Regions from separate parts of the Bacillus sp. XF8 genome, predicted to be linked through region 3. Evidence: predicted binding sites of a transcription regulator. Region 3 holds the regulator's gene; each other region holds the start of a gene.
The links. The regulator Rex, encoded in region 3, represses fermentation and respiration genes when NADH is low (regulators of the CRP and FNR family bind a similar motif). The targets are predictions, from matches to a motif close to TTGTGAAATATTTCACAA.

Region 1 (2,213 bases), on a different contig from region 3:
TCACCAGAGAATAATTCATTGTAATCAGGTGTTCTTGCAAATTTCACAAGACGTAATTTCATAATGAAATGATCCACAATCTCTTGTACTTCTTCTTCTGTTAATGTACCATTTTCAAGATCTCTTTCAATGAAGATATCTAAGAATGTAGAAGTACGTCCAAGGCTCATCGCTGCCCCATTTTGTTCTTTAATTGCTGCAAGATAAGCGAAGTATAACCACTGGAATGCCTCTTGTGCATTTGTTGCTGGTTTAGAAATATCAAAACCATGAGAAGCTGCCATTTGTTTTAATTCTTGAAGTGCACGCATTTGCTCAGATAACTCTTCGCGTAAACGCATTGTCTCTTCGCTCATTACACCGCCAGTTAAATTCAAATCTTCTTTTTTCGCTTCTATTAAACGATCAACGCCATATAATGCTACGCGGCGATAGTCACCAATAATACGTCCACGGCCATATGCATCTGGAAGACCAGTAATAACACCTGATTTACGAGCCGCTCTCATTTCTGGTGTGTATGCATCAAATACACCTTGGTTATGAGTTTTACGCCAATCTCTGAAAATACGACTAAGTTCTTTATCCATTTCGTATCCATAAGCTTCACAAGCTTGTTCTGCCATACGAATACCACCATACGGTTGTAAAGAACGTTTAAATGGTTTATCTGTTTGGAAACCAACTACTTTTTCAGTATCTTTATTTAAATATCCAGGACCATGAGATGTAATAGAAGAAACGATACGTGTATCCATATCAAGGACGCCGCCATTGTCACGTTCTTGTTTTGTTAAATCCATTACTTGATCCCAAAGTTGTTTCGTTGCTTCTGTTGCTCCCGCTAAGAAAGATTCGTCTCCTTCGTAAACGTTTACATTATTTAAAATGAAATCGCGAACATCAATTTCTGCTTTCCATTTTTCACCTTTAAAGTTTGCCCATGCGTTTTTTACATTTTCTAATACTTGAGTCATCCTAATCTCCTCCATTTTTGATTAGTACAGGACTAAGATTTTTTATATAACAGCTTACACATTTAGAATACTACTTTTTTGAAAAAGCGAACGAGATAGTTGTGACACATTTGTGAAATATTGAGCAAACTACTATACACATAGTATTAACTTCAATTAAAACTCTTTTAAATTAACTCTTTCCTTAATTGTATTTTTTTGGTACCCTTATAAACGAATCCTATTCTGTAGTATAAAGAGTCATACCCATTTTAAACTGTAATACCCTTATCCCCTATTCTGTTATAGTTTTTTTAAAACAGAATAAAAAGAAGTGTACCTGTTTGGTACACTTCTTTTCATAATAAACTAAATATATCTCCTGATTAGATCGATACATAATTTAAAACAATAAAGATAGTCTCTTACACTTCAATATGCTGCAACATCGTATAAATATCATTATTAATCGTACCAAATGATTTAATGTTATTTTGAATATTAGATAATAAAATAACATACACATTACCACTTCTACTAAATCCATTTAAACAATTCCATCCCGGCATTACACCGTGATTAGAGTAACTTCCCGGATTTACATACCAACCAAATCCATAATCTTTTTTAAAGGCTGTAAACATTTGATCGTAGCTTTCTTTGGATATTAGCTTCCCAGAAAATAGCGCTTCATTAAATAAATATAAATCATTTGCACTCGTGTATATATCGCCATTTCCATATAATTGTGACATGCTCGGAATAGCAGGTACTGTCATATTATTATTTACAATCTTATAACCAGTAGAAGGATACTTTGTTTTCTCTAATTCTGTACCAAAACCTGAATTTTTCATGCCTACAACATCAAAAATATGTTGTTTAATATATTCTTCTAACGGTTGCCCACTAACTTTCTCAACGATGTAACCAAGTATTGAGTAATTCGAATCCGAATACTTCCATTTTTCACCTGGATTAAATAAACGTTTTTGTTGTCCAATTCGCTTCAACAATTCCTCATGAGAAATATCATCTGCACCTGCCTCATATTCAGGAATTCCAGATGTGTGTGTCAATAGATGAACTAACTTAACTTCACTACCTCTTGGAAAATCAGGAATATATTTCGCTATTGTATCCTCTGTTTGAATTTTATTTTGATCTTTTAGCTGCATAATTGCTGTTGCTACAAATGCCTTTGAAATCGAGCCAATATAAAATGTTGTTTCAGAATTATTTGGTATATTTTTTTCT
Region 2 (2,213 bases), on a different contig from region 3:
GTACATATGAACTGATATGTCGGTACCATTTCCAGAAAGGAATGGATGGAAAAGTAATAGTCAAATAACAAGCAGGGCCAATCGGTCACATTAATTGAGTAAGTATCGCAAAAATTATCAAACTTTTTTATAAAAGGATGATTTAATTGATTATAGAAAAAGCATGTTTTGATCAATCTATTTTTCAAAACATGCTTTTTCTATTTGCTCTTTTATCAAGGTTTATTAAGTTAATTTAATCAAACTTTATTTCAATGTTACAACTGTTTATAAAAGTATGTGTCAAAGTTCTATAATGAAAATAAAAATGAAATCGAACGTTCAAGAGAATCTGTATTAAAATTTACAAAAAGAAATGTAGATTAAGTAAATTTACGGGAGTTTATTAGGCTGAAAGGATGCGGATGTCATACAGGTTATCATAAATTACAATTTTTTATTTTGATGAGTATATTGGCTTATCAAAAAATGATAAAATAGTTACCGCAATGGTAAAATTTTATCATGATAAAAAAGAAAGGGGAATCTCTATGAAATTGCTACGTTCATTTCTCATTCTCACTCTTGTTGTATTGTTAAGCGCATGCAATACAGCAACAAAAGTCACAAAGGTTCAAAACAATGGCGAAACGACTTTGAAAATTGGCTCCCTGCAAGGGTATCACGATGTGCAAACGATTAAAGCTGAAAAAGGAAATGTGGAAATTCCTTATGAGGCAGCCGTTGAAGAAGGTACGATTTTATTGCAAGTCACAAAAGACGATAAGGTCATTTATGAAGAAGAAGTCACTTCTCAAAAAGAAGGTTTGCTTTCTTTTGAAGCGCCAAAATCCGGATCATATGATTTAATTGTACGCGTGAAGGGTGAAGAAAAGAAAGCAAAAGGAATTCAAATACATACGAAGCTATGAAAAATCGGCAAGCGGAGTGTACCCGCTTGCCGTTTCCTTTTATAACCCAATACAGCCTGAGATAGAGGGAATTATTCCTTTTGCTAGAGATCCTTTCGGAAATCTAATATGTTTTGACTATCTTGCGGATAAACTATCACCAACAATTGTATTTTGGGATCATGAGGAACAAGGAGAAGCAGCTATAGAGATAATTTGTCATACATTTTCAGAGCTATTAGATGGAGTACATGATGATTAAAAATCTATTAAATTAATTAGAAAAGTAAAGGGAATACATATAAATTTTGAATATACATTTATCTTCTAAAAAAGCACCTCTTATACAAATAAAGTGAACCCAATTAATGAGACATGAACAAAACACCCCCTGATAAAAGTTTTGCTTTATACTAGAAATTTCATGCGTGATGTATCTCACAACATGAATGCTTATATAACTTTACAATTAGAATATAAATCGATGGGAGGTTTTAATCTTGATTAATCGTGATTTTAATAAAAATCCATTTATTGTAATATGGGAGTTAACAAGAGCATGTCAATTAAAATGTATTCATTGTCGTGCGGAAGCTCAGTATCATCGTCATCCTCTTGAGCTAACATTTGAAGAGGGGAAAAAACTAATTGATGATATATATGAAATGGATAATCCAATGCTTGTTTTTACTGGCGGAGATCCGTTAATGCGTCCGGATGTATATGATATTGCGGATTATGCGGTAAAAAAAGGTGTTCGGGTATCCATGACACCAAGTGCTACCCCAAATGTTACAAAAGAAACGATTCGAAAAGCAAAAGAAATAGGGCTTGCTAGATGGGCATTTAGTTTAGATGGACCAACAGCTGAAATACACGATCATTTTAGAGGGACAGATGGGTCATTTGAATTAACAATGAAGGCGATTCGTTACTTGCATGAATTAAAAATTCCTATTCAAATTAATACTGTTGTTTCTAATTATAATGTGAATGTACTTGAAGATATGGCAATTTTAGTAGAAGAATTAGATTGTGTGCTGTGGAGTGTATTTTTCTTAGTTCCAACGGGGCGCGGCAAGGAAACAGATATGATTTCACCAGCTCAGCATGAAAGGGTATTCCAATGGCTATATCAACTAAGTAAAAAGGTTTCTTTTGATATTAAAACAACAGCCGCTCAGCACTATCGACGCGTTGTTATTCAACAAAAAATGAAAGAAAATAAAAAAGTAGATCAGGCTATTCAATATCAGGATGTATTAATGAATGGAATGACGGGGCAAATTGATGGACTTGGACGTGCTCCAAAAGGGGTAAATG
Region 3 (2,213 bases):
GGAGTGTGGCTCCTTTTCAAAACAGGACTATACGATAATATGGCGGTTTCACGAGAGCAAAAAATACAAATCATGGCTGGGCACTGGTCAATCATCAGCTTTTTTATTGCATTATGTATTATACTTTGGCTACTTAGAACCGATATCCGCGAAAGACATTTAGATACTAAGCGAGCTAGTATTTCTGCTACAATCGGCTGGATATTTATCGGTTTCTTTTTAGCTATGTTTGCTCAAGTAATCGCAGCTAATATTGAAATGCGATTATTAGGGATTAAGCCCGGTTCTCAAAATACCCAAGATTTGATGGAAATAGCAAGAGCTACTCCATGGTTTCTTATTGTTATCTCTATCATCGGCCCTATTTTAGAAGAGATTGTCTTTAGAAAAATTTTATTTGGAACACTCTATAAAAGATTTAATTTCTTTATCGCGGCAATTATTAGTTCACTTGTTTTTGCAGCAATTCACTTTGATTTTACACATTTGTTAGTATACACTTCCATGGGACTTGTTTTCGCTTTTCTATACGTGAAAACAAAACGAATCATCGTTCCTATTATGGCTCACGTTACGATGAATTCACTAGTTGCAATAACCCAAGTAGTAGTAAGTAACGAACAAATACAAGAAATGATTAAACAAGCAGAAAAAATGCAAGGATTTATCGGAGGATTTTAAATATGAGGAACTCACCATTGTTCATGGCAGCACTGTATTTCCTTCTCGGATGTGTCTTTACACGTTTCGCAATTACGAACGTTACAGATACAATTTGGAACTTTTGGACAATGCTGTTTGCTGCTATGGCAACAATTGATTTTAATTTGGCACTTCGACTTATCTTAGTCAAATTTACAAAGAAAAAGCAATAATAAAACGCAGAGGGATTTCCTCTGCGTTTTATTGTGGATAATTTTTCAAAAAATAAACGAGTGTTTGTAATTCTACAGCTAAATCAATATGATGAATTCTTATATTTTCTGAAACATTTAATCGTGCCGGTGTAAAATTTAAAATTCCATGTACATTTGTTTCGGCCAATCGATCCGCTACAGCTTGTGCAACGGTAGCAGGCACTGTTAATATTGCCACTTGTATATCATTTGTTAAACGTTCTTCTAATTCATCTAAATGATATACAGGAATTCCTCCGATTTCTTTTCCAACTTTCTCTTCATTGACATCAAACGCCATTTCAATCTTTGTATTATTATTTTTCGTGAAATTGTAATGTAAGAAAGCGGTCCCTAAATTACCCACTCCAATAAGTGCTACACGTGTTATATCATCTTGATCGAGCGTTTCTCGGAAAAATGATAGTAAATAATTCACATTATACCCATATCCCTTTTTCCCTAACGCTCCAAAATATGAAAAATCTCTTCGAATTGTCGCGGAATCTACCTTCACCGCTTCACTCAATTCTGCCGATGAAACACGTTGCTTACCAGAAAGAGATAAGTTTTGGATAAATCGATAGTATAGAGGCAATCGTTTGGCAGTGGCCTGTGGAATCTTTTGCTGATCCATATAACCTCTCCTCTCTTCCTATCTTTGTTCATAGACTTAAAACAAATACAGAAGTTTAGCACTTATGACTTTCCTTGTATAATAGAGAGAAGACTTCTCTCTTTATTTTAAACTATACACTATTTTTAGTATGATTGAGAAATATAAACATGGCAAAGTTAAGAAATTATTTGAGGTGAAAACATTGATTTTATTACAAGTGAATGGGCTTTCAAAATTATACGGTGCTGAAACAATTCTTGCAAACATTAAATTGGAAGTTCAAACAAAGGATCGCATTGCACTAGTTGGTCGAAATGGTGCTGGAAAATCCACATTATTAAAAATAATTGCCGGTGAACTATCTCACGACGGTGGAGAAATTATAAAGCCAAAAGATGTTTCAATTGGGTACTTAGCCCAAAATACTGGTTTAGAAACTTCTTTAACAATTTGGGATGAAATGCTTACCGTCTTTACTCATCTGCAGCAAATGGAAAAGAAACTTCGAAGGTTAGAGCAGGAAATGGGTAAGGAAGAGAACTTTTCAAATGCTGCTACGTACGAAAAATTACTCGCTGATTATGATCAATTACAGTTAGACTACAAAGATCAAGGTGGTTATCAATATGAAGCTGATATTCGCTCCATTTTAAGTGGACTTGGTTTTCCAGTTGAAACACACCAAACAACGATTTCTA
Region 4 (2,213 bases), on a different contig from region 3:
TATAATAAAACTATAAATATTCGAAAGGGTGTCTTTTATGAAAAAAGAAAAAAGACAACGACTCATTAAACAATTGGTGAGAGAGTATGAAATAGATACACAAGAGAAATTAGTAGAATTATTAGAAGAACAGGGTGTATTGGTTACACAAGCGACAATTTCGCGAGATATTCGTGAGTTAAATTTAATAAAGGTAACTTCTTCAAGAGGCTTAACTATATATAAGGTTTTCTCAGAAGATAGTTTACAAACTGATATGAAGTTAAAGAAAAAATTGAGAGAGGTTGTCATAAGGGTTGATTATGTAGATCAATTGACGGTTATTAAAACATTACCTGGTAATGCCCACGTTATCGGTGCTTTATTGGATTCTTTAGACTGGAAAGAAAAAGTGGGATGTATATGTGGAAATGATACATGCCTTGTAATTTCTCGATCAGAATCGGATAGGAAGGTTCTAGAGGAAAGGTTGAAATTAATTATGTAAGTGAAAATCCTGTTTCTAATCGTTACTAGAAACAGGATTTTTTTTAGAATTTTAATATGAATTAGTAAAGCGTTATTCATTATATATACGTAATATACAGCTGTTTTGTAAAATGTAGGGTGAAAAAACTTATAAACATACAAATATATATTATTTTAAAAAATAACTTGTGAAATATTCCACTTAATAATGTTAACGTTTTCACAAAGTGAAAAGCACGTACCAGTTATTATGTACTTGTAAGGCATCAAACAAATTTAAAAGGAGGTACAACAAATGAAACATCCGATACATGTTACTTCAGAAATTGGGGAATTACAAACAGTTTTATTAAAACGTCCTGGTAAAGAAGTGGAAAACTTAACGCCAGATTATTTACAGCAATTATTATTTGACGATATTCCATACTTACCAATTATTCAAAAAGAACATGATTATTTTGCACAAACATTACGCAATCGGGGTGTTGAAGTTCTTTATTTAGAAAAACTAGCAGCTGAGGCGTTAGTTGATAAAAAGCTTCGGGAAGAATTTGTTGATCATATTTTAAAAGAAGGACAGGCTGACGTAAACGTTGCACATCAAACTTTAAAAGAATATTTACTTTCCTTTTCAAATGAAGAATTGATTCAAAAAATTATGGGTGGTGTGCGGAAAAATGAAATTGAAACAAGTAAGAAAGCACATCTATATGAATTAATGGAAGATCATTATCCATTTTATTTAGATCCAATGCCAAATTTATATTTTACTCGTGATCCAGCAGCTACTATAGGTGACGGTTTAACAATTAATAAAATGAGAGAGCCGGCACGGAGACGTGAATCATTGTTTATGGAATATATCATTAAGCATCATCCACGATTTGCAAATCATAATGTGCCAGTTTGGTTAGATCGTGATTATAAGTTTCCAATTGAAGGTGGCGACGAGCTGATCTTAAATGAGGAAACAATTGCAATTGGAGTATCTGCTCGTACTTCAGCTAAAGCAATTGAGCGTTTAGCTAAAAATTTATTTAGTCGTCAAAATAAAATTAAGAAAGTACTAGCAATAGAAATTCCAAAATGTCGAGCATTTATGCATTTAGATACAGTATTTACAATGGTCGATTACGATAAATTTACAATTCATCCAGCTATCCAAGGACCAAAAGGAAATATGAATATATATATTTTAGAAAAAGGAAAGGATGAAGAAACTCTAAAAATTACACATCGTACATCTTTAACTGAAGCTTTAAAAGAAGTATTAGGTTTAAGTGAATTAGTACTTATTCCTTGCGGAGGAGGAGATGTAATTGCTTCTGCTCGTGAACAATGGAACGATGGATCAAATACATTAGCAATTGCGCCAGGAGTAGTTGTTACATATGATCGCAACTATGTATCCAATGCTTTATTACGTGAACATGGTATAGAAGTTATTGAAGTATTGAGTTCGGAATTATCTCGCGGTCGTGGGGGTCCACGTTGCATGAGTATGCCAATTGTTCGAAAAGATATTTAGTATAAATAACGGAGAAAGTAGGGATGAATCATGTTGATGACTAAACCAAACTTAAAAGGAAGAAGTTTTCTTGCTGAAAAAGATTTTACGAAAGAAGAATTATTATATTTTCTAGATTTAGCAGCAGAATTAAAAGAGAAAAAGAAAAATGGTATCCCGCACCGTTATTTAGAAGGGAAAAATGTAGCACTCTTATTTGAAAAAACTTCCACTCGTA

Region 1: a site for Rex is predicted at 1,088-1,105, ahead of pflB (formate C-acetyltransferase). Genes of this name have one in related genera too.
Region 2: a site for Rex is predicted at 1,317-1,334, ahead of J4P91_RS10705 (TIGR04053 family radical SAM/SPASM domain-containing protein). Genes of this name have one in related genera too.
Region 4: a site for Rex is predicted at 655-672, ahead of arcA (arginine deiminase). Genes of this name have one in related genera too.

Annotation. Positions count from the first base shown of each region.
Region 1 is NZ_JAGDQK010000024.1:33,434-35,646, forward strand. Features, by position in the region: gene pflB (formate C-acetyltransferase) at 1-977, opposite strand, end outside; gene J4P91_RS16070 (serine hydrolase domain-containing protein) at 1,382-2,213, opposite strand, start outside.
Region 2 is NZ_JAGDQK010000016.1:107,155-109,367, reverse strand. Features, by position in the region: gene J4P91_RS10720 (cupredoxin domain-containing protein) at 1-68, shown strand, start outside; gene J4P91_RS10715 (BA_1872 family lipoprotein) at 531-911, shown strand; gene J4P91_RS29575 (SMI1/KNR4 family protein) at 865-1,152, shown strand; gene J4P91_RS10705 (TIGR04053 family radical SAM/SPASM domain-containing protein) at 1,391-2,213, shown strand, end outside.
Region 3 is NZ_JAGDQK010000054.1:4,862-7,074, reverse strand. Features, by position in the region: gene J4P91_RS25950 (CPBP family intramembrane glutamic endopeptidase) at 1-681, shown strand, start outside; gene J4P91_RS25945 (YdiK family protein) at 684-875, shown strand; gene J4P91_RS25940 (redox-sensing transcriptional repressor Rex) at 904-1,533, opposite strand; gene J4P91_RS25935 (ABC-F family ATP-binding cassette domain-containing protein) at 1,718-2,213, shown strand, end outside.
Region 4 is NZ_JAGDQK010000025.1:49,315-51,527, reverse strand. Features, by position in the region: gene argR (arginine repressor) at 38-487, shown strand; gene arcA (arginine deiminase) at 764-1,996, shown strand; gene argF (ornithine carbamoyltransferase) at 2,027-2,213, shown strand, end outside.